3 regions of the Kitasatospora sp. NPDC059795 genome follow, and region 2 is predicted to be linked to each of the others. Evidence: riboswitches for the same ligand, from Rfam matches in the RefSeq annotation. Region 2 holds a riboswitch; each other region holds the start of a gene.
What was found. A riboswitch is a leader RNA that binds a small molecule or an ion and turns the genes downstream of it on or off. The one in region 2 is predicted to bind cyclic di-AMP.

Region 1 (6,241 bases), on a different contig from region 2:
CGCCGCCGCCCGCGCCGAGCTGGACCGGCACCGCGCCGAGTCCGAGGGGGTGCGCCGGGAGGCCGACTCGCTGCGCAAGAAGGTCCGCTCGCTGGAGGCCGACACCCGCCGGGCACAGGCCGAGACCCGCCGGCTGACCGCCGAACTGGAGGCCGCCCGGGCCGCCGCCGCGGCCGAGCACAGCGCCGCCGAGATCGAGGCCCGCCGGCTGCGGCACCGGATCACCGAGCTGGAGGCCGCCGTGGAGACCGGCCGGCGCACCGCCCGGGAGGGCCGCAGCGTCGAGGACATGCGGCTGCGCCTGCTGCTGGACACCGTGCTGCAGTCCGCGCAGGGCCTGCAGCGGGAACTGGCGCTGCCGGTGACGGCGCTGCGCCCGGCCGACCTGGTGGAGGCCGTGGAGCCCGGTTCGGCCTCGCCGCACGCGGTGGCCCGGCGCGGCCTGGCCGAGGACGACCCGGCGCTGTTGGACCAGCTGCTGGCCATCCCGCAGGTCCACCTGGTGGTGGACGGCTACAACGTGACCAAGACCGGATACCCGCAACTGCCGCTGGAGCAGCAGCGGTTGAGGCTGCTGGGCGGCCTGGCGATGCTGGCCCAGCGGACCCAGGCCGAGGTGACCTGCGTGTTCGACGGCCAGGACCTGGACGTGCCGGTGATCATGGCCCCGCCGCGCGGCGTGCGGGTCCGGTTCAGCCGGACCGGGGAGACCGCGGACGAGCTGATCCGCCGGATGGTGCGGGCCGAGCCGCAGGGCCGGCCGGTGGTGGTGGTCTCCGCCGACAAGGAGGTCGCGGACGGGGTGCGCAAGGCCGGCGCCCGCCCGGTGGCCTCGGTGCTGCTGCTGAACCGGCTGTCGCGCAGCTGAGCGGGGTGATTCGGACGCACTGACGGGCGGTCAGCGACGGTGGGGCGTCCGGAGTGTGTCGGTGTGGTGAAGAGGGGCGGGGAACGGGAACCGAAAGCCCCCCGGGAGTGGACGCGGGGGTGGAGACTTCACTAGGGTCTGGCGTCAAACCTATATTCCGGACTGTCGCTCGATCGGGTGAGTCCAGAGGAAGAAGGAGCACCACCTTGGCCTCCCACCGCCGTCCCAAGCAGCCGAGTCGCGCCCGGGTGACCGTGCTCACCGCTGCCGCCGCGACCGCGGTCGCCCTGTCGGCCCAGGTGAGTGCGCACGCCGCGCCGGCCAAGCCGAACAAGGACGAGGTCAAGGCGCAGGTCGACAAGCTGCTGGACGAGCAGGAGCAGGCGGCCGAGAAGTACAACGGCGCCAAGGAGAAGGCCGACCAGCTGCGCAAGCAGGCCGACCAGCTGCAGGACCAGGTCGCGCGCGGCCAGGAGCAGCTGAACGAGCTGTCCTCCGGGCTGGCGGCGGTGGCCGGCGACCAGTACCGGCAGGGCGGCATCGACCCGTCGGTGCGCCTGATGCTCTCCTCCGACCCGGACGGCTACCTGTCCCAGGCGTCCTCCTTCGACCAGGCCGCCAGCACCCAGGCGGAGACCCTGAAGTCGCTGGAGGACCAGCAGCGCCGGCTGAGCCAGCAGAAGCAGGAGGCCGCGGCCGTCCTGGCCGAGCTGGACAGCTCGACCCAGGCGCTCAACGACGCCAAGAACGAGGTCAAGAGCAAGCTGGAGGAGGCGCAGAGCCTGCTCAACACGCTCTCCGCCGCCGACCGCCTCTCGATCACCCAGGGCGGCGGCACCGCCTCCCGCGGCGCCGACCGGGTCGACCTGAGCAACCTGCCGCAGGCCGGTGGCTACGCCGGTGTCGCGGTCTCGAAGGCGCTCGGCAAGCGCGGCGCGCCGTACGTGTGGGGCGCGACCGGTCCGGGCAGCTTCGACTGCTCCGGCCTGATGGTGTGGGCGTACGCGCAGGCCGGCGTCTCGCTGCCGCGCACCTCGCAGGCGCAGGGCAGCGTCGGCGCCAGCGTGGGCACCGACTGGCACAACGCGCAGCCCGGTGACCTGGTGGTCTACTACGGCGACCGGCACCACGTCGGCATGTACATCGGCGGCGGCATGGTGGTGCACGCGCCGCACACCGGTGACGTCGTGAAGACCATGCCGGTGGACGCGATGCCGATCTCGACCATCCGCCGGGTCTGACGACCCGAAGAATCGGACATATGCCCACAGAGGGCCGCAACTGACGCGCTGTGACACGCCCGGACGGGTCGAGATACCGCTGTGATCTCGCACACGTCCGGGCGTCGCGTTTTCTGTGCGGGCACCGGGAAATGCTACGCACTGCGCAACGAATCCCTTACATTCGGTCAGTTTCGTCCTTGTAATTGACTCAGATTCAGATTTTTTTCGGACAAGGATTTGAACGGATCACGGATCGGTTACTAGGGTCTTGGTTCGACCGCCGCAGAGTCGATCGCCCAAGGGGGGCGACGGCGGAGGTCGCCGCCGAGTCCGTGACGCAGCGGGCGGATCGTCAGAACGCGATCCGCCGACGGGGATGCCCCACCGGGGTGCTGTCGAACGGAGCCGGGGAACCACGTTCCCCCGGGGTGAATCGGCGCCAGGTCGGCCGCGACAGCGGTCGGTGAGGCGCTGTAGGGCATCTCTTCCGGCCCGAACCCGTCAGCTCACCCGGTAGGCGGTGTGTGAGGAAGAAGGAGTCCGCCTTCGTGGCGTCCCATCGTCGTCCCAAGCCCGTCGGCCGTGCCCGGGTCTCGATTCTCACTGCCGCTGCCGCCACCGCCGTGGCGCTGTCCGCCCAGACCGGCGCGCACGCCGACCCGGCGCCCACCAAGGACCAGGTCAAGCAGCAGGTCGACCAGCTCAACGAGCAGGCCGAGGTGAAGACCGAGGCGTACAACGCCTCCGCGGAGAAGCAGCAGGCCCTGCAGAAGCAGGTCTCGCAGCTCCAGGACCAGCTGGCCCGCCAGCAGGACCAGGTCACCACCGTCCAGGACAGCCTGGCGAACATCGCCGCGGAGCAGTACCGCAACGGCGGCATCCCGCAGACCATGCAGCTGATGCTCTCCAGCAACCCGGACGACTTCCTCGGGCAGGCGGGCGCGCTCAACACGGTCGGCGCCACCCAGTCGGACCTGCTGAAGAGCTTCAAGTCGGAGCAGGCCAAGCTGGACGGCCAGCGCAAGGAGGCGGAGCAGAAGCTCGCCGAGCTGGACACCACCACGAAGGCCCTGCAGGCCGACAAGGACGACATCAAGGGCAAGCTGGCCAAGGCGCAGGAACTGCTCAACACGCTCACCCAGAAGGAGCGCGACGAGCTGAACGCGGCCGAGGCGAAGGCCGCCGACGCCTCCCGCAGCCAGGCCGAGCGGGCCTCCCGCGACACCACGCGCACCGACCTCAGCGCGCCGGCCCCGGCCGGCTACGCGGGCGTCGCGATGAGCGCCGCGCTGTCGAAGCTGGGCAGCTGGTACTCGTACGGCGCGGCCGGTCCGAGCACCTTCGACTGCTCCGGCCTGATGCAGTGGGCGTACGCCCAGGCGGGTGTGTCCATCCCGCGCACCTCGCAGGCCCAGGCGGGCGCCGGCACCAACATCGGCACCAACATCGCCAACGCCAAGCCCGGCGACCTGATCATCTACTACGGCGACATGCACCACGTCGGCATGTACGTCGGCAACGGGCAGATCGTGCACGCCCCGCACACCGGCGCGCAGGTCCGCTACGAGTCCGCCACCGTGATGCCGATCGTCAAGATCGTCCGGATCTGACGGACCCGCACTCCGCTCGGCCCGGCACCCCGCACAGGGGGTGCCGGGCCGTAGTCGTTCCGGTGTCCGATTCGCGGTCGAATATTCGATGTTGTCGGGGTTTGGACTGGATCCGTCCGACTCGCTAACCTCTGCCCCGGCCCCCCGTGCGGACGGCCGCCCGACCAGCGGGCGGCGACGGGCAGGCCGTAGGAACGGAGCCGTCGCACGTGTCCGTGCACCGTCGCCCCCCACTGCCCGGTGTCCAGCGCTTCGCCCGCGCGCTGGCACTCACCGCCGCCGCGACCGGGGTGCTCCATCTGGGCGTGGCCCCGGCCGGCGCCGCACCGGCCGATCCGCCCGACCGGACCGACGTCAAGGCGCAGGTCGACCAGCTGTACGAGGAGGCGGAGCAGGCCTCCGAGAGGTACAACGCCGCCCAGGAGCAGCAGAAACGATTGCAGCGCGAGGCCGGTGAGCTGCAGGGCCAGGTCGCCTCCGGGCAGGACGACCTCAACCGGCTGCGCGCCGACCTCGGCGCGGTGGCCGCCGCCCAGTACCGCTCCCAGGGCCTCGATCCCACCGTTCGGCTGATGCTCGACAACGATCCGGCGTCCTACCTGGCCGGCGCGCGTGCCCTCGGCCAGGCCACCGCCCGGCAGAACGACGTCCTGCGCGACCTGAACGAGCGGCAGCGGCGGCTGGACCAGCGCCGGCAGGAGACCACCGCCAAGCTCGCCGAGCTCGAAGCGGCCCGGCAACGGCTGGCGGCCGCCAAGGACGAGGTCCGCAGCCGGCTCACCCGGGCCCAGCTGCTGCTGGGCGGCCTCGGCGCCGCCGAGCGCGACCGGCTCGCCGCCGACGACGCCCGGGACGCCCAGCAGCGCGCCACCCGCGGCACCGACCGGCTCGACCTCGGCGACGAACCCGCCGCCTCCGACCGCGCCGCCGCCGCGTTGAACGCCGCCGTCTCGAAGATCGGCTCCCCGTACGTGTACGGATCCACCGGCCCCGGCGCGTTCGACTGCTCCGGTCTGATGTACTGGGCGTGGCGGCAGGCCGGAGTGACCCTGCCGCGGACCTCGCAGGGACAGGCCACGGCCGGTCGGCGGGTGAGCCTCGCCGAAGCCCGGCCCGGAGACCTGGTGATCTTCTTCAAGGACAGGCACCACGTCGGCATGTACGCCGGCGGCGGTGTCGTCGTGCACGCCCCCCACCCCGGCGCCAGGGTCCGCTACGAGAGCGTCGGCGCGATGCCGGTCAACTCGGTGGTGCGGGTCTGAGCCAGCACGAGCCCCTGGTCACCGACCTGCCGCCGGAAGCCCCGCGGCAGGCCGGGGCTTCGCTGTCCCGGCGGGCCGCCCTGCTGGTCGCCGCCGGGTGCGCCGCCCAGCTGTCGCTGCCCCGGGTGCTTCCGGCCGGGCCCGCCGCCCCGGCCGCCGTCCCGCCCGGGCCGGGCGCGCCGTCCGGCGCCCGGGACGCCGTCGCGCAGGTGCTGGCCCGGCGGGCGGGCGCGATCCTGCGGCGCGACCCCGGCGGGCTGCCGACCGCGGCGGGCGCCGAGGAGGCCGACCGGGACCTGCTGACCCGCACCGCCGCGATCCGGTTCAGCGAGTACACCCTGCGGCTCACCACCTTCACCGAACCCGTGCCCGGCGTCGAACGGTTGACCGTCGGCGCCGAACTCGGCTACCGGATCGCCGGCGTGGACGACTATCCGGCGCTGCTGGAGCGGCAGATCGACCTCCAGCGGGAGCCGGCCGGCTGGCGGGTGCTCCGGGAGGTGCCCGTCGGCGCGGTCGCGCCCTGGGACCTGGGCACCGTCCGGACCGCCAACGGGCAGCACAGCACGGTGCTGGGCCTCGGCGAGGAGGCCGAACTGGCCGACCTCGCCGAGCTCGCCGACCGTGCGGTGCCCACCGTGGAAGGCGTCTGGGGCCCCTGGAGGCCCGGCCGGCTGCTGCTCGAACTCCCGCTCACCGTCCAGCAGTTCGCCCGCCGCATGGACGTCTCGGCGGACGCCTACCAGGGCATAGCGGCCGTCACCCTGGCGGTCGGCGGCGCGCCGACGCACACCCCCGCCGACCGGATCGTGGTCAACCCCGACGCGTACCGGCAGCTCAGCCCGCTGGGCCGGCGGGTGGTGGTGACCCACGAGGCGACCCACGTCGCGACGCGGGCCGACACCAGGTCGGCCACCCCGCTGTGGCTGTCCGAGGGCGTCGCCGACTACACCGGCTACCAGGGCACCGGGCGCACCACCCGGCAGATCGCCCCCGAGCTGGCCAGGGACGTCCGGAACGGGCGGATGCCCGTCGGGCTGCCCACCGACGACGCCTTCACCGCCGGTTCGGCCGGGATCGCCCAGGCCTACGAGCAGTCCTGGCTGGCCTGCGACCTGATCGCGCGCCGGCACGGCCCGCAGCGGCTGGTGGCGCTGTACCGGGCGGTCGGGCAGAACGGCAGCGGCGGCCTGGACCGGGCCTTCCGGACCGAACTCGGCCTGGGCGTCGCGGAGTTCACCAAGAACTGGGAGTCCGAGGTGGCCACCCTCCGGGACT
Region 2 (6,241 bases):
GCCCACGACTTCCTGCCCGCCGCCAACGGCTACCTGCTGCGCCAGGACTGGGCGGAGGGCTTCGCCACCGCCGTGCACCTGGTGGTCGACATGGACACCGGCGAGTACGAACTGCTCTCGGCCGGCCACCTGCCCGGCATGCACCGGCTGGCCGGGGCCGGGTACTGGGAGGTCAAGGAGGCCGAGGGCCCGCTGCTCGGCGTCTACGACGAGGCCAAGTTCGAAGGGGTGCGCGGCGTCCTCGGCCCCGGCGACGTCCTGATGCTGTGCACCGACGGCATGGTGGAGATCCCCGGCCGCGACCTCGCGGAGGGCATGGACCGGCTGATGGGCGAGGCCGACCGGCTGGTCGCCACCGTCCCCGTGGCGGTCCGGCACGGCGCCGCGGTCCGGCTGATCGACACCGTCGCCAAGCACGTCAACGACGACCGCGCGGTGCTGCTGATCTGGCGCCGCTGAACTCGCCTGTCGTGCAGGTGCGGTGAGCGCGGAGTGCCCACGGAGTGTCAAACCCGGGCGTTGATCTTCGGCCAATTCCGGTACGCCGCCCGGAGACGGCGGCGATGGCGGATCTGCCTGCCGCTTTGCCGCGCCGGCCTGGGCGGACCACCGCCCGCCGACGGGACGTCAGAACCCGTCCGCTATCGTCGCGGTCGGCGAAAATCAGTCCTACCAGCCGGGTTGGGGCCCCGGGCGACCGGGCAAGTCCTTTACGCACTCAGCACGAGCGACCACACTGAGTCCGGATGGAGTGGTGGGGACACGGGGGGCAGGGGCCGGTTTCCGCCTGGGAGCCATCGGCGGCTCCCACCCGAACCCCCGCCATGAATCGAGGAAGTGAGTCCCGGTGGCCTTCTCCGTCTCCGCGCTTGTCCTGTTCGGCATCATCGTCGCGATCTTCATTCGCAACAAGCAGCTGAAGTCCGGGCACGCCATCGTCGCCGCGCTGTTCGGCTTCATGCTCAGCCAGTCGACCATGGCCGGTCCGATCCAGCAGTTCCTCACCTCCGTCTCCAAGGCCATCGCGTCGATCGCGGGTTGACGTCGCGTCGGGTCGCCGACGGCACGCCAAGACGGGTGGGAGGCCTCCCTGCGCCGTCCGCTCGGCCTGCCCGCGGGTGACCAGGCTCACCCGCGCGCTCACGCCGGGTCGTCGTGCGAACGCGCACGGTGGCCGATCTCGCCCACCGTGCGGGGTTCGTGTGCGTACCGTCATGATCCCGTACGCGCACCGCAGTGCGGCGCCCGCACAGCGTGACCTGGTGCTCCGTCAGCCCCTTCCCGATCCCGGGAGTGGGGCCAATCGGCGTTTGCCAGCCTTGCGGGCCGTGGGATTTGCTTCCTCCGCAGCCCGGCCAGTGACCGGGCGGGCCACCGGACGGAACGCCTAGTCCTGCCGTCGTCCGGTGCCGACCAGATACCACGCCACGGCAGGAGCGGGGGAACCACAGGTAAGTCGCCGGGCCCGGGAACATTCGGGAACGGCTTGGGGTGAAGTCGCACTCGTGCGGCCGGGCAACTCTCGCCCGAACCCGACAGCTCACCTCGCAGGCGTCGGAGAGGAACGCCTTCATGTCCGCTCAGGGCAAGCACCGCAAGCCGAGCCTGGCCACCGTCGTCCGCATCGCCATCGCCGCCGGTGTGGCCGGCGCCGCGATCGGCCTCCCGGTCACCGCCGCCTCCGCGCACACCGCCGCCGACCAGGGCGCCAACCGCCCGTCGACCGTCTCGGTGGACGCCACCCCGGTCGCCGACCAGACCCCCGCCGCGCACGACTACCGGGTCGTCTCCGGCGACACCCTGTCCAAGATCGCCGACGCGCAGCACGTCGACGGCGGCTGGCAGAAGCTGTACCAGGACAACCACTCCGTGGTCGGCGGCAACCCCGACCTGATCTTCCCCGGCCAGCAGCTGACCATCAACGGCCAGGCCGCCCCGGCCAAGGCGCCGGCCGCCCCCGCGAAGGCCCCGGCCGCCAAGTCCGCCACGGACGCCGCCGCCAAGCCCGCCGCCGCGCCGAAGGCCGCCACCCAGCAGGCCCCCACCGCCAAGCCGGCCACCACCGCCCCCACCGCCGCGAAGGCCCAGCCGGCCGCCCCGGCCCCGAAGGCCGCCGCCGTCGCCCCGGCCGCCCCCGCGAAGGCCCCGGCCCCCGCGACCACCAGCTCCAACGCCGCGTACGTCGCCCCGGCGCCGGGCAAGGTCACCACCGGCTACAAGGTGGCCGGCTCCAACTGGTCCAGCGGCTACCACACCGGCATCGACTTCCCGGTCGCCACCGGCACCAGCCTCAAGGCCGTCGCCGCGGGCACCGTGGTCTCCGCCGGCAACGGCGGCGCCTACGGCAACCAGGTCGTCATCAAGCTGGCCGACGGCAAGTACGCCCAGTACGCCCACCTGTCCTCGATCTCCGTCTCGGCCGGCCAGTCCGTGACGGCGGGCCAGCAGATCGGGCTCTCCGGCGCGACCGGCAACGTCACCGGCCCGCACCTGCACTTCGAGATCCGCACCACCCCGGACTACGGCTCCGACATCGACCCGATCGCCTACCTGGCGGCCCACGGCGTCAACGTCTGATCCACGCCTCACCCCCCGAAGGCCCCGCGCAGCCACCACGGCCGCGCGGGGCCTTCGGGCTGCCCGCGAACGACAGCGGCCCCGAAACGACAAGGGCCCGAAACGCCAACGGTCGAAACGCCAACGGCCCCGACTGCGTTGGCAGTCGGGGCCGTCGGCCTTGCTGGAGCGGGTGACGAGAATCGAACTCGCGTGACCAGTTTGGAAGACTGGGGCTCTACCATTGAGCTACACCCGCAAAGGCGTACCCGCACCGCTGTCGCGGTGGCGAGGACTGGATCAGGGTACCTGGTCGAGCCGGTGGATTGCACACTTCTTCCGCGCCGTCGGCTCGCGGATATCGCCCCGGTCGGAGGCGGGCCGACGTGTACTCTTCTGCTCGGCACCACGGGGTGTGGCGCAGGTTGGTAGCGCGTCCGCTTTGGGAGCGGAAGGCCGTCGGTTCGAATCCGGTCACCCCGACCGTGCGGCAGGGTCTCGTCGGTGGGCGGGGCCCTGTTGTCGTTGCGGGGCACGGATGTGGCGGATCCGCAGCGTGGTGCACCCGGTGCCGGGCACAGTCGCTTTCGTGGTACCGGTAGGATGGACCGCTGGCGGTAGTACGGACAGCATTTTCAGACCCAACCGCCTATCGCCCTGACCGCAAGCCCCCCTAGGAGACCCAACCGTGAAGAGCGCCGTCGAGACTCTGAACCCGACCCGGGTTCGACTCACCGTCGAGGTGCCCTTCGAGGAGCTCAAGCCCAGCCTCGACGCGGCGTACAAGAAGATCAACCAGCAGGTCACCGTCCCGGGCTTCCGCAAGGGCAAGATCCCGAACCGGGTCATCGACCAGCGCTTCGGCCGGGGCGCGGTGCTGGAGGAGGCCGTCAACGACGCGCTTCCGCGCTTCTACACGCAGGCCGTCGACGAGGGCCAGATCGATGTGCTGGGCCAGCCGGACATCACCGACATCGCCGGTGTCGAGAACCTGGCCGACGGCGGTGACCTGAAGTTCACCGCCGAGGTCGACGTCCGTCCCGAGGTCGCCCTGCCGGACTTCACCGAGATCGCCGTCGTGGTGGACCCGGTCGAGGTCTCCGACGAGGACATCGAGAAGTCGCTGCAGCAGCTGCGCGAGCGCTTCAGCTCCGTGAAGGATGTCGAGCGCGCCGCCGCCGAGGGCGACGTCGTGGTCATCGACCTGGAGGCCAAGGTCGACGGTGAGGTGCCGGAGGACGGCACCGCCACCGGCGTGAGCTACGAGATCGGCTCCGGCCGTCTGCTGGACGGCATCGACGAGGCCGTCGTCGGCCTGTCCGCCGGTGAGGTCAAGACCTTCACCACCACCCTCAAGGGTGGCACCCAGGCCGGCAAGGACTCCGAGGTCACCGTCACCGTGACCACCGTCCAGGAGAAGGAACTCCCCGAGCTGGACGACGAGTTCGCCCAGCTGGCGTCGGAGTTCGACACCCTGGAGGAGCTGCGCGGGGACTCCCGCAAGCGCCTTGAGCGGATGAAGGAGTTCGACCAGGCCACCCAGGCCCAGGAGAAGGTCCTGGACGAGCTGCTGACCCGGGTCGAGATGGACTACCCGGAGAAGCTGCTCGCGGACGAGATCGGCACCCGCAAGCACAACCTGGAGCACCACCAGCTGGAGCCGATGGGCCTGACCCTCGACACCTACCTCGCCTCCCAGGACAAGTCCCTCGAGGACTACGAGAAGGAGACCGAGGACCAGGCGAAGAAGGGCATCAAGACCCAGTTCGTGCTGGACCAGATCGTCAAGAACGAGGAGCTGGGCGTCAACCAGGAGGAGCTCACCGAGCACCTCATCCGTCGCGCCGCCGGCTCCGGCCTGACCCCGGACCAGTTCGCCCAGCAGGTCGTCCAGGGCGGCCAGGTGCAGCTGCTGGTCGGCGAGGTCGCCCGCGGCAAGGCGCTGGCCCTGGTCGTCGAGGCCGCCAAGGTCACCGACACCAACGGTGAGGTCGTCTCCTTCGAGGACGACGAGGAAGAGGTCACCGAGGCCGCCGCCGAGGCTGCTGCCGAGGAGACCCCCGAGGCCTGAGCCTCGTAACCGTCGGGCCTCCGACGGAGTTTTCGGACCGGGTGAGGGCCCGGGCACCGCACGGTGCCCGGGCCCTTACCCGTTCGGCCTGCTCACCCTGCGCTCACAGCGAACAGTTCTGCGTGGGGGATTCAGCGGCGGGGCCTGCGCGTTAGGGTCGGTGGACAGCGACACACACGCAGATCGACTGAGCAGGTGGCTAAGTGACGTTCCCGCAGATGCAGATGCCTGGCCCGATGGCACCGCACGCCGCCGGCGGCGACGTGGGCGGCGGCCTGGGCGACCAGGTCTACAACCGGCTGCTCAACGAGCGCATCATCTTCCTCGGCCAGCAGGTCGACGACGACATCGCCAACAAGATCACCGCCCAGCTCCTGCTGCTCGCGGCGGACCCCGAGAAGGACATCTACCTCTACATCAACTCCCCGGGCGGCTCGATCTCGGCCGGCATGGCGATCTACGACACCATGCAGTACATCAAGAACGACGTCGTGACCATCGCCATGGGCATGGCCGCGTCGATGGGCCAGTTCCTGCTGACCGCGGGCGCCAAGGGCAAGCGCTTCTCGCTGCCGAACGCCAACATCCTGATGCACCAGCCCTCCGCGGGCCTCGGCGGCTCCGCCACCGACATCCGGATCCAGGCCGAGCAGCTGCTGCGCACCAAGAAGCGGATGTCGGAGCTGATCGCCAACCACAGCGGCCAGTCCTTCGAGCAGATCACCGCGGACTCCGACCGCGACCGCTGGTTCACGCCGGAGGAGGCCAAGGCGTACGGCCTGATCGACGAGATCATGCACAGCGCCGCGGACGTCCCGGGCGGCGGCGGCACCGGTGCCGGCCAGGCCGGCTGACCGGTATCGAAACCCAGACCGCACGCTTCGGAGGACCAGAGAACATGAACATCCCCAGCCTGTCCGGTGCCAAGGCCCGCCTGGAGGACATGCGGGCCGAGGGCCGCTACATCGTCCCGCGGTTCGTCGAGCGCACCTCGCAGGGCGTCCGTGAGTACGACCCGTACGCCAAGCTGTTCGAGGAGCGCATCATCTTCCTCGGCTCGCAGGTGGACGACGTCTCCGCGAACGACATCATGGCGCAGCTGATCTGCCTGGAGTCGATGGACCCGGACCGGGACATCTCGCTGTACATCAACTCGCCCGGTGGCTCGTTCACCGCGCTGACGGCGATCTACGACACCATGCAGTTCGTGAAGCCCGACATCCAGACGGTCTGCATGGGCCAGGCCGCCTCGGCCGCCGCGGTCATCCTGGCCGCCGGCACCCCCGGCAAGCGGATGGCGCTGCCGAACGCCCGGGTGCTGATCCACCAGCCGTACACCGAGACCGGCCGCGGTCAGGTGTCGGACCTGGAGATCCAGGCCAAGGAGATCTTCCGGATGCGCGAGCAGCTGGAGAACATGCTGGCCAAGCACTCCAACAAGGACGTCGAGCAGGTCCGCGAGGACATCGAGCGCGACAAGATCCTCACCGCCGAGGAGTCGCTGGAGTACGGCCTGATCGACCAGATCGTCTCGACCCGCAAGAACTCCTACCTGGAGTGATCGCTCGCCCCGGGGCGGTGCGTACGTGATGTACGCCCCGCCCCGGGGCGTTC
Region 3 (6,241 bases), on a different contig from region 2:
TATGACTTCCCGACCGCAGGACAGTGTTACGCACCAATGGTGGCGAAACCGTGGGGGAGCGGTTGTGAAATCGTGCAGAGGGGCGCGTGCCGGAGATACGCGCTGATGGGAGCTGCGGTCAGGCCTGCCGGTCGGCCTCCTGGGCGTCCTCGACGAGCGGCCGGTCCGGGGCGGACAGGGTGTCGGTGTGCGGGGTGCTGCCACCCGCGTGCTCGTGGGTGGCCTGGGCGCTGGGCGCGGTGAGCGAGGCGACCACGCCGACGGCGAGCGAGGCAAAGGCGAGCAGGCTGCGCTTCTTCATACCGGGTAGAACGCGCCGACCCCCCGTCAGGTCACGCGGCGCGCCCGCCCGGCCAGTCGCCGAGGCCGTCGACCAGCACCCCGGTCAGCCGCTCCAGCGTCACGTCCAGGCCCTCGGCGAGCTGGAACGCCCCCGCCGTGGTCAACGAGGCGTACCCGTGGGCGACGGCGCGCAGCGAGCGCGCGGCGTGCACCGCCTCGGACCCCTCCAGGCCGTACCCGCGCAGGACGGCGAACAGCACGCTCACCAGCCGCTCGCCGGCCGCGGTCAGCTCCGGGTCCGGGTCGGGCGCCTGCGGCAGCGCCGCGTACCGGCGCGGGAAGGCGGTGGCGTACCCGGCGTACGCGGTGAGCAGGGCGGCGACCGCCTCGTCGCGGGAGTGGCCGAGGACGGCGGCGGCCAGGTGGTCGGTGAGGTCGCCCAGGATGCGGACGGCGACCAGGCGGCGCAGCTCGGGCAGCCCGCCGGCGACGTGCTTGTACAGCGACGGGGTGGCGACCCCGGCCCGGGCGGCGACGCCGGCCAGGGTGAGCGCCTCGGCGCCCTGCGCGTCGATCAGGCCGAGGGCGTGGTCCACGACGGCGGTGGGGGAGAGTCCGGCGCGGGCCATCAGCGGGCGACCTCGTTCAGCTCGTTCAGGAAGGGGAGCAGGGCGTCGGCGACCGCCTGCGGGTGGCTGGCCATCGGGTAGTGGCCGGCGTTCCCGATCATCACCTTACGGCCGCGCAGTGCGGCGGCCTGCCGGTCGGCGATCAGCTCGGGGTTCGGGAAATCGGGGTCCTTGCTGCCCATCAGCACCAGCGCGGGGACGTCGACGGCCTCGCACCAGCCGACCGGCGCGGAGTCGCCCGCCAGGTAGCCGCGCACCGCGGCCTTCCGGGCGGGCTCGCGCAGCATCGCGGCGAGGCCGGCCCGGTAGGCGTCGAAGTCGGCGGGCCGCTCGGTCGGGAAGTAGAACTTCTGCAGCGCGCTCCAGAGGCCGGGGAACCGGGCCACCAGCGGGCCGACCAGGCCGAACATCGCCTTCTGGACGGCGTTCAGCGGCAGGTTCTCGACGAAGGCGTCGATCAGCACCACACCGGCGGTGCGGCCGGGGGCGAGCGCGGCCGCCCGGACCACGGTGGCGCCGGTGTACGAGCTGCCGGCCAGGACGGCGCCGCGCAGGTCGAGGTGGTCGAGCAGGGCGACCAGGTCCTCGGCGATCGCGGCGGGCGTGTGGTCGGTGAAGCCGGTGGAGGACTCGCCGAGGCCGCGCAGGTCCATGGTGACCACCCGGTGCCCGGCGGCGGTCAGCAGCGGCACCAGGTACCGGTAGGCGGCCCGCTTGTCGAGCATGCCGGGCAGCAGGACGACCGGGGCGCCGGCGCCGGGGGCGTCGTCGTAGGCGATCCGGCCGCCGACCACGTCGAGGTACCGGGTGGTTCCGGGGGTGCTGTTCATCGCGGGCCTCCTGGGCGGGCGTCGCGGCGCGCCGGGCACCGGAGGCCCGGCCGACTGCCGATAGCCACAAAGCTAAGGCTAATAGCCTTAGCCGTCAACCCGGGGCGGGATCAGACGCCGTCCACCTTGAACGGGTCGTGCTCGGAGAGCAGCTTCTCCAGTCGGGCCTGGTCCACCCGGCTGGTGATCGCGCCCTCCTCCTGGCGGTCCCGGACCACCTTGGCCAGCGTGAACGCGGAGGTGATCGCGTACAGCAGTCCGACGGAGAGGAAGGCGCGCACCCAGGCGCTCACCGGCAGGTAGGCGATCCCGAGGGCGAGCGCGACGGTGGCCAGCGCGAAGGAGGCGGCGGCCTGCAGGAAGTAGGCGGAGGTGGTCCGGTTCGGAACGCGTGCGGTCATGGCACCAGGCTCCCGTCGGCCCGGGAGCGGGGCGTGAGTACGGATACTCATCCGCGCGGTCACCATCCGTCATCTCTCCCCTGGCGAATCGTCACAAATCGCCCATAGGGCGTCAGGGAATCTTCACCGTCTCGCAGGAGGCGCTTGGAATCATGGGGTCCATAGGATTAACGTTTGATAACGCAGCGCGGTCGGCAACGCCGTAACCATGCGGCACCGTGCGCCACGCCTAATCCACTTGGGCACGCCCCCCGGGGTGTCCCAGGAGCCGGGGAACCACGTTCCACCGGGGTGAATCGGGACGGCCCTGGGCCCGACCGTAGGAGACCTTCCACCTCCGAACCCGTCAGCTAACCCGGTCGGCGACATGGAAGGAAGGAGCACGCCCCCGTGGCGTCGACCTACACCGAGAGCACCGGCACCCAGCTGCTCGACCACCCGGTCGAGCCGGAAGCCGCCCGGCACCGGCTGCCCCGTCAGTCCCGCGCCGGCGCGCCCCTGCTGGGCGTCACCGCGATGACCGCGGCGCTCGGCGCCCTCACCGCCGTCCCCGCGCAGGCCGCCGCCCCGGTGGCCGTCACCGCCGCCGACGAGGCCTCCGACGGGCTGCTCGCCGGCGACCCCGGCCTCGCCCTCGCCGCCCGCATCCAGCAGCAGGCCGACGGCCAGCGCACCGCCGCCGACGAGAACGCCCGGATCGCCGCCGCACAGGACGCCGAGGCCAAGCGCGCCGCCCAGCAGGCCGAGGCCGAACGCGCCGCGCACAACCTGCCGGTGGCCGGCTACCAGCTGACCGCGCACTTCGCGCAGTCCGGCTCGCACTGGGCGCACCTGCACACCGGCCTGGACTTCGCCGCCCGCACCGGCACCCCCGTCACCGCCGTCACCGGAGGCACCGTCACCTCGGCGGGCTGGTCCGGCCCCTACGGCTACCGGGTCATCCAGACCCTCCCCGACGGCACCGAGCTCTGGTACTGCCACCTCTCCCGGATCGCCACCGCCTCCGGTCAGGTCGCCCCCGGCACCCTGCTCGGCGCGGTCGGCGCCACCGGCAACGTCACCGGCCCGCACCTCCACCTGGAGGTCCGCCCCGGCGGCGGCGCCCCGATCGACCCGCTGCCCTGGCTCCAGCAGCTCGGCCTGCAGCCGTAGGTTCTCGACGGCGCCCGGGAGTCAGGGCCTGTTCGGCACGATCGGCCGGACAGCCCTAGTACACCTCGGGCGCCAGCTCCGGGAACTCCTCCAGCAGCAGCCGGGCCAGCCCCGGCACCGTCCACTCGCCGCACAGGTCGATCGCGGCCTGCGCCACGGCCTCCTCGAACTCCTCGAACTCTCCGGCGAGTTCGTCCGGCATCGGCAGGCCGCGGGCGTTCAGCTCGGCCAGGTTGCGGTAGCTGCGCCGCATCAGGCCCTGCTCCAGCAGCCGACGCGCGCCGTCCGTGGACACCCCGACCAGCAGCGCCCGCTCCGGGCCCCAGCCGCCGTCCGGCTCCACCCCCGGCACCCGCTCGTAGGCGGCGAAGCGCTCCTCGACGTCCAGCGCCCGGAACTCCTCCAGCCAGCCCCGCACCCGGTCGAGATCGTCCACCGGCACGCCGTCCGCGCGCAGCAGCAGCGTGTACAGCCGGGGCCAGGTCAGCAGGTCGGAGCGGAGCAGCAGCGAGTCCACCAGCACCTGGCCCTGCCAGTCGGTCTCCTCGCGCAGCTTCTCCAGCCGCTTGGCGTTCAGCCGCCGCGCCGCCCGCTGGTGCTCGATCAGCAGCCGCACCGCCGCCGGGTAGGCCCAGGCGTCGCCGTCCGGCTGGACGTACAGGTGCAGCTGCTCGTACAGCAGGTGCTCCAGCACCGGCGAGGACAGCTCCGGGAAACCGTCGTGCAGCCGGGCGCCGCCCAGCTCCAGCAGGGTCAGGACGGTCTGCACCGCCGGCTCGGGCACCGCCTCCAAACCCTCCTCGGCCGCCCAGTCCAGCAGGTCGGCGGCACGGGTACGGGGGAGCAGGTGCAGGTCTTCGTCGTCCACCCCGGTACGGTAGCCGGTCCGCGCGGGGCCCACCGGTAGGGTCGACTGCCATGGAAACCGTCCGGCTCACCGGCCCCCGGCTCACCCTGCGGGAGTACCGGCACACCCCTGAGGAGGTCGCCGCCCTGCACGCCGTCCACGGCGACTCCCTGGCGGTCCGCCATCTCCCGTTCGACAGCGCCGACTTCGAGGAGTGCGCCGACCAGATCGAGCTCTACCTCGACGAGGCCGAACAGGAGCCCCGGCAGCACTACCGGCTGGCCGTCGACGACCCCGCGGGCGAGCCGATCGGCCAGGCCGCGCTCACCCGCGAGGGCGAGCACGCCGCCCAGCTCGGCTGCGTGCTGCGCCCCGACACCTGGGGTCGCGGCTACGCCGGGGAGGTCACCGGGCTGCTGTGCACGCTCGGCTTCGACACCCTCGGCCTGCACCGGCTGTTCGCCCGTACCGACCCCGCCAACCCGGCCGCCGCCCGGGTGCTGACCAGGGCCGGCTTCCAGTACGAGGGCCGGATCCGCGCCGAGTCCCACTGGGGCGGCAGCTGGCACGACGCCCTCCAGTACGCGCTGCTCGCCCCCGAGTGGCGGGGCCTGGCCGTATTGCGAGCCGGGGGATAACCCCACCCCGAACTCGGCAGCAGGCCTCATACCGGCGACCGGGTCCGGTGCGGCACCTTTGAAGGGTGCCCGGCGCCGCCGACCGGCGGCGCCGACCCCGACCACCGAAGGACCGCGGATGTCCACCGCTGCGTACCGTGCCACCACCGGCAACCACCCCACCCGGCCCGGGTTCTGGCGCGCCCCGATCTCCCGGGCCGCGTTCCGGGAACTCGGCTTCGCGCTCAGCGGCCTGCCCGTCGCCATACTCGGCTTCTCCGTCGTCGTCTCGCTGTTCGCCACCGGCCTCGGCCTCGCCATCACCATGCTCGGCCTGCCCGTGCTCGCCCTGCTGACGATCGCCGGCCGCGGCTTCGGCGCCGCCGAACGCTTCCGGATCCGCACCCTGCTCGACCTCGACCTGCCCGAGCCGCGCGAGGTGACGGCCGGCCGCGAGGGCGTCTGGGGCGCGATCACCGCCCGGCTCGCCGACCCGGTCGGCTGGAAGGGCGCGTTCTACCAGTTCGCCATGTTCCCCTGGGCGATCCTCAGCTTCACGCTCTCCACCGTCTTCTTCACCGTCGGCTGGTCGCTCCTGCTGTTCCCCGCCTACCAGTGGGTGTTCGGCCGCTACACCGACTGGGACGGCTACCGGGTCGCCAACTGGACGGACTCGCACGGCGTCCACCACGTCTACGACATCACCTCGCCGTTCCAGATCGCCGGCGTCAGCCTGATCGGCCTGCTCTTCGTCCTGCTCACCCCGCAGCTGGTCCGCGCCCTCAACGGCGCCAACCGCCTCGCCGCCCGCGCCCTGCTGGCCGGCCGCTGAACATGCGCCACCGCCGGGCCCGTGGTCGGATGACCACGGGCCCGGGCCGCACCCCGGGCCCGTCGAACGCCTCCCGTCGAACGCCCGGAGGAGCAGCGACGATGAGCCCGGTCAGCGCCGCCCGCCCCGTGGACCGCCGCGCGCCCGTGCTGATCACCTCCCGGCCGCTCGACGAGTACTGCGCCTACTTCGGCCTCACCCGCGCCGACCTGCGCCACCTGCCCGGACCGCTGCTGGACTGCCCCGGCGGGGCCGCCGCGTTCGCCGCCGAGGCCCGCGCGCTCGGCTGCCGGGTGGTCGCCGTCGACCCCGGCTACGCGCTAGGCCCCCGCCGCCTCGCCGAACTCGCCGCCGCCGGCCGCGACACCATGGCCGGCGCGATCTGCGGCGACCCCGCCCACCACCTCCCCCGCACCGCCCGCGGCCGACGCAGCCCCGACAAGTACCTGCGCAGCTGGGACCGCGCCCGTCGGCTGTTCACCGCCGACGCCGCCGCCCACCCCGGGCACTACCCGGCCGCCGCGCTGCCCCGACTCCCGTTCGCCGACGGCTGCTTCGCCCTCACCCTCAGCTCCTACCTGCTGTTCGCCCACCCGGCGCTGTTCACCCCCGCCGACCAGTTCCGCGCCCTGCGCGAACTCGCCCGGGTCA

Region 1: it holds a riboswitch for cyclic di-AMP, as region 2 does, so the genes downstream of both, ACFV4P_RS11240 (NlpC/P60 family protein) here and ACFV4P_RS32285 (peptidoglycan DD-metalloendopeptidase family protein) in region 2, are expected to answer to the same signal.
Region 3: it holds a riboswitch for cyclic di-AMP, as region 2 does, so the genes downstream of both, ACFV4P_RS25750 (M23 family metallopeptidase) here and ACFV4P_RS32285 (peptidoglycan DD-metalloendopeptidase family protein) in region 2, are expected to answer to the same signal.

The regions. Positions count from the first base shown of each region.
Region 1 is NZ_JBHWID010000004.1:372,250-378,490, forward strand. It holds gene ACFV4P_RS11230 (NYN domain-containing protein) at 1-868, shown strand, start outside; gene ACFV4P_RS11235 (NlpC/P60 family protein) at 1,075-2,109, shown strand; cyclic di-AMP (ydaO/yuaA leader) riboswitch at 2,475-2,625, shown strand; gene ACFV4P_RS11240 (NlpC/P60 family protein) at 2,640-3,701, shown strand; gene ACFV4P_RS11245 (NlpC/P60 family protein) at 3,911-4,963, shown strand; gene ACFV4P_RS11250 (hypothetical protein) at 5,089-6,241, shown strand, end outside.
Region 2 is NZ_JBHWID010000023.1:46,076-52,316, forward strand. It holds gene ACFV4P_RS32275 (PP2C family protein-serine/threonine phosphatase) at 1-459, shown strand, start outside; gene ACFV4P_RS32280 (hypothetical protein) at 848-1,042, shown strand; cyclic di-AMP (ydaO/yuaA leader) riboswitch at 1,414-1,567, shown strand; gene ACFV4P_RS32285 (peptidoglycan DD-metalloendopeptidase family protein) at 1,573-2,577, shown strand; tRNA gene ACFV4P_RS32290 (tRNA-Gly) at 2,742-2,815, opposite strand; tRNA gene ACFV4P_RS32295 (tRNA-Pro) at 2,966-3,039, shown strand; gene tig (trigger factor) at 3,245-4,627, shown strand; gene ACFV4P_RS32305 (ATP-dependent Clp protease proteolytic subunit) at 4,852-5,481, shown strand; gene ACFV4P_RS32310 (ATP-dependent Clp protease proteolytic subunit) at 5,526-6,188, shown strand.
Region 3 is NZ_JBHWID010000013.1:218,129-224,369, forward strand. It holds gene ACFV4P_RS25730 (hypothetical protein) at 119-301, opposite strand; gene ACFV4P_RS25735 (WHG domain-containing protein) at 333-911, opposite strand; gene ACFV4P_RS25740 (alpha/beta fold hydrolase) at 911-1,741, opposite strand; gene ACFV4P_RS25745 (YiaA/YiaB family inner membrane protein) at 1,852-2,142, opposite strand; cyclic di-AMP (ydaO/yuaA leader) riboswitch at 2,359-2,522, shown strand; gene ACFV4P_RS25750 (M23 family metallopeptidase) at 2,533-3,294, shown strand; gene ACFV4P_RS25755 (hypothetical protein) at 3,350-4,162, opposite strand; gene ACFV4P_RS25760 (GNAT family N-acetyltransferase) at 4,213-4,779, shown strand; gene ACFV4P_RS25765 (sensor domain-containing protein) at 4,898-5,590, shown strand; gene ACFV4P_RS25770 (class I SAM-dependent methyltransferase) at 5,692-6,241, shown strand, end outside.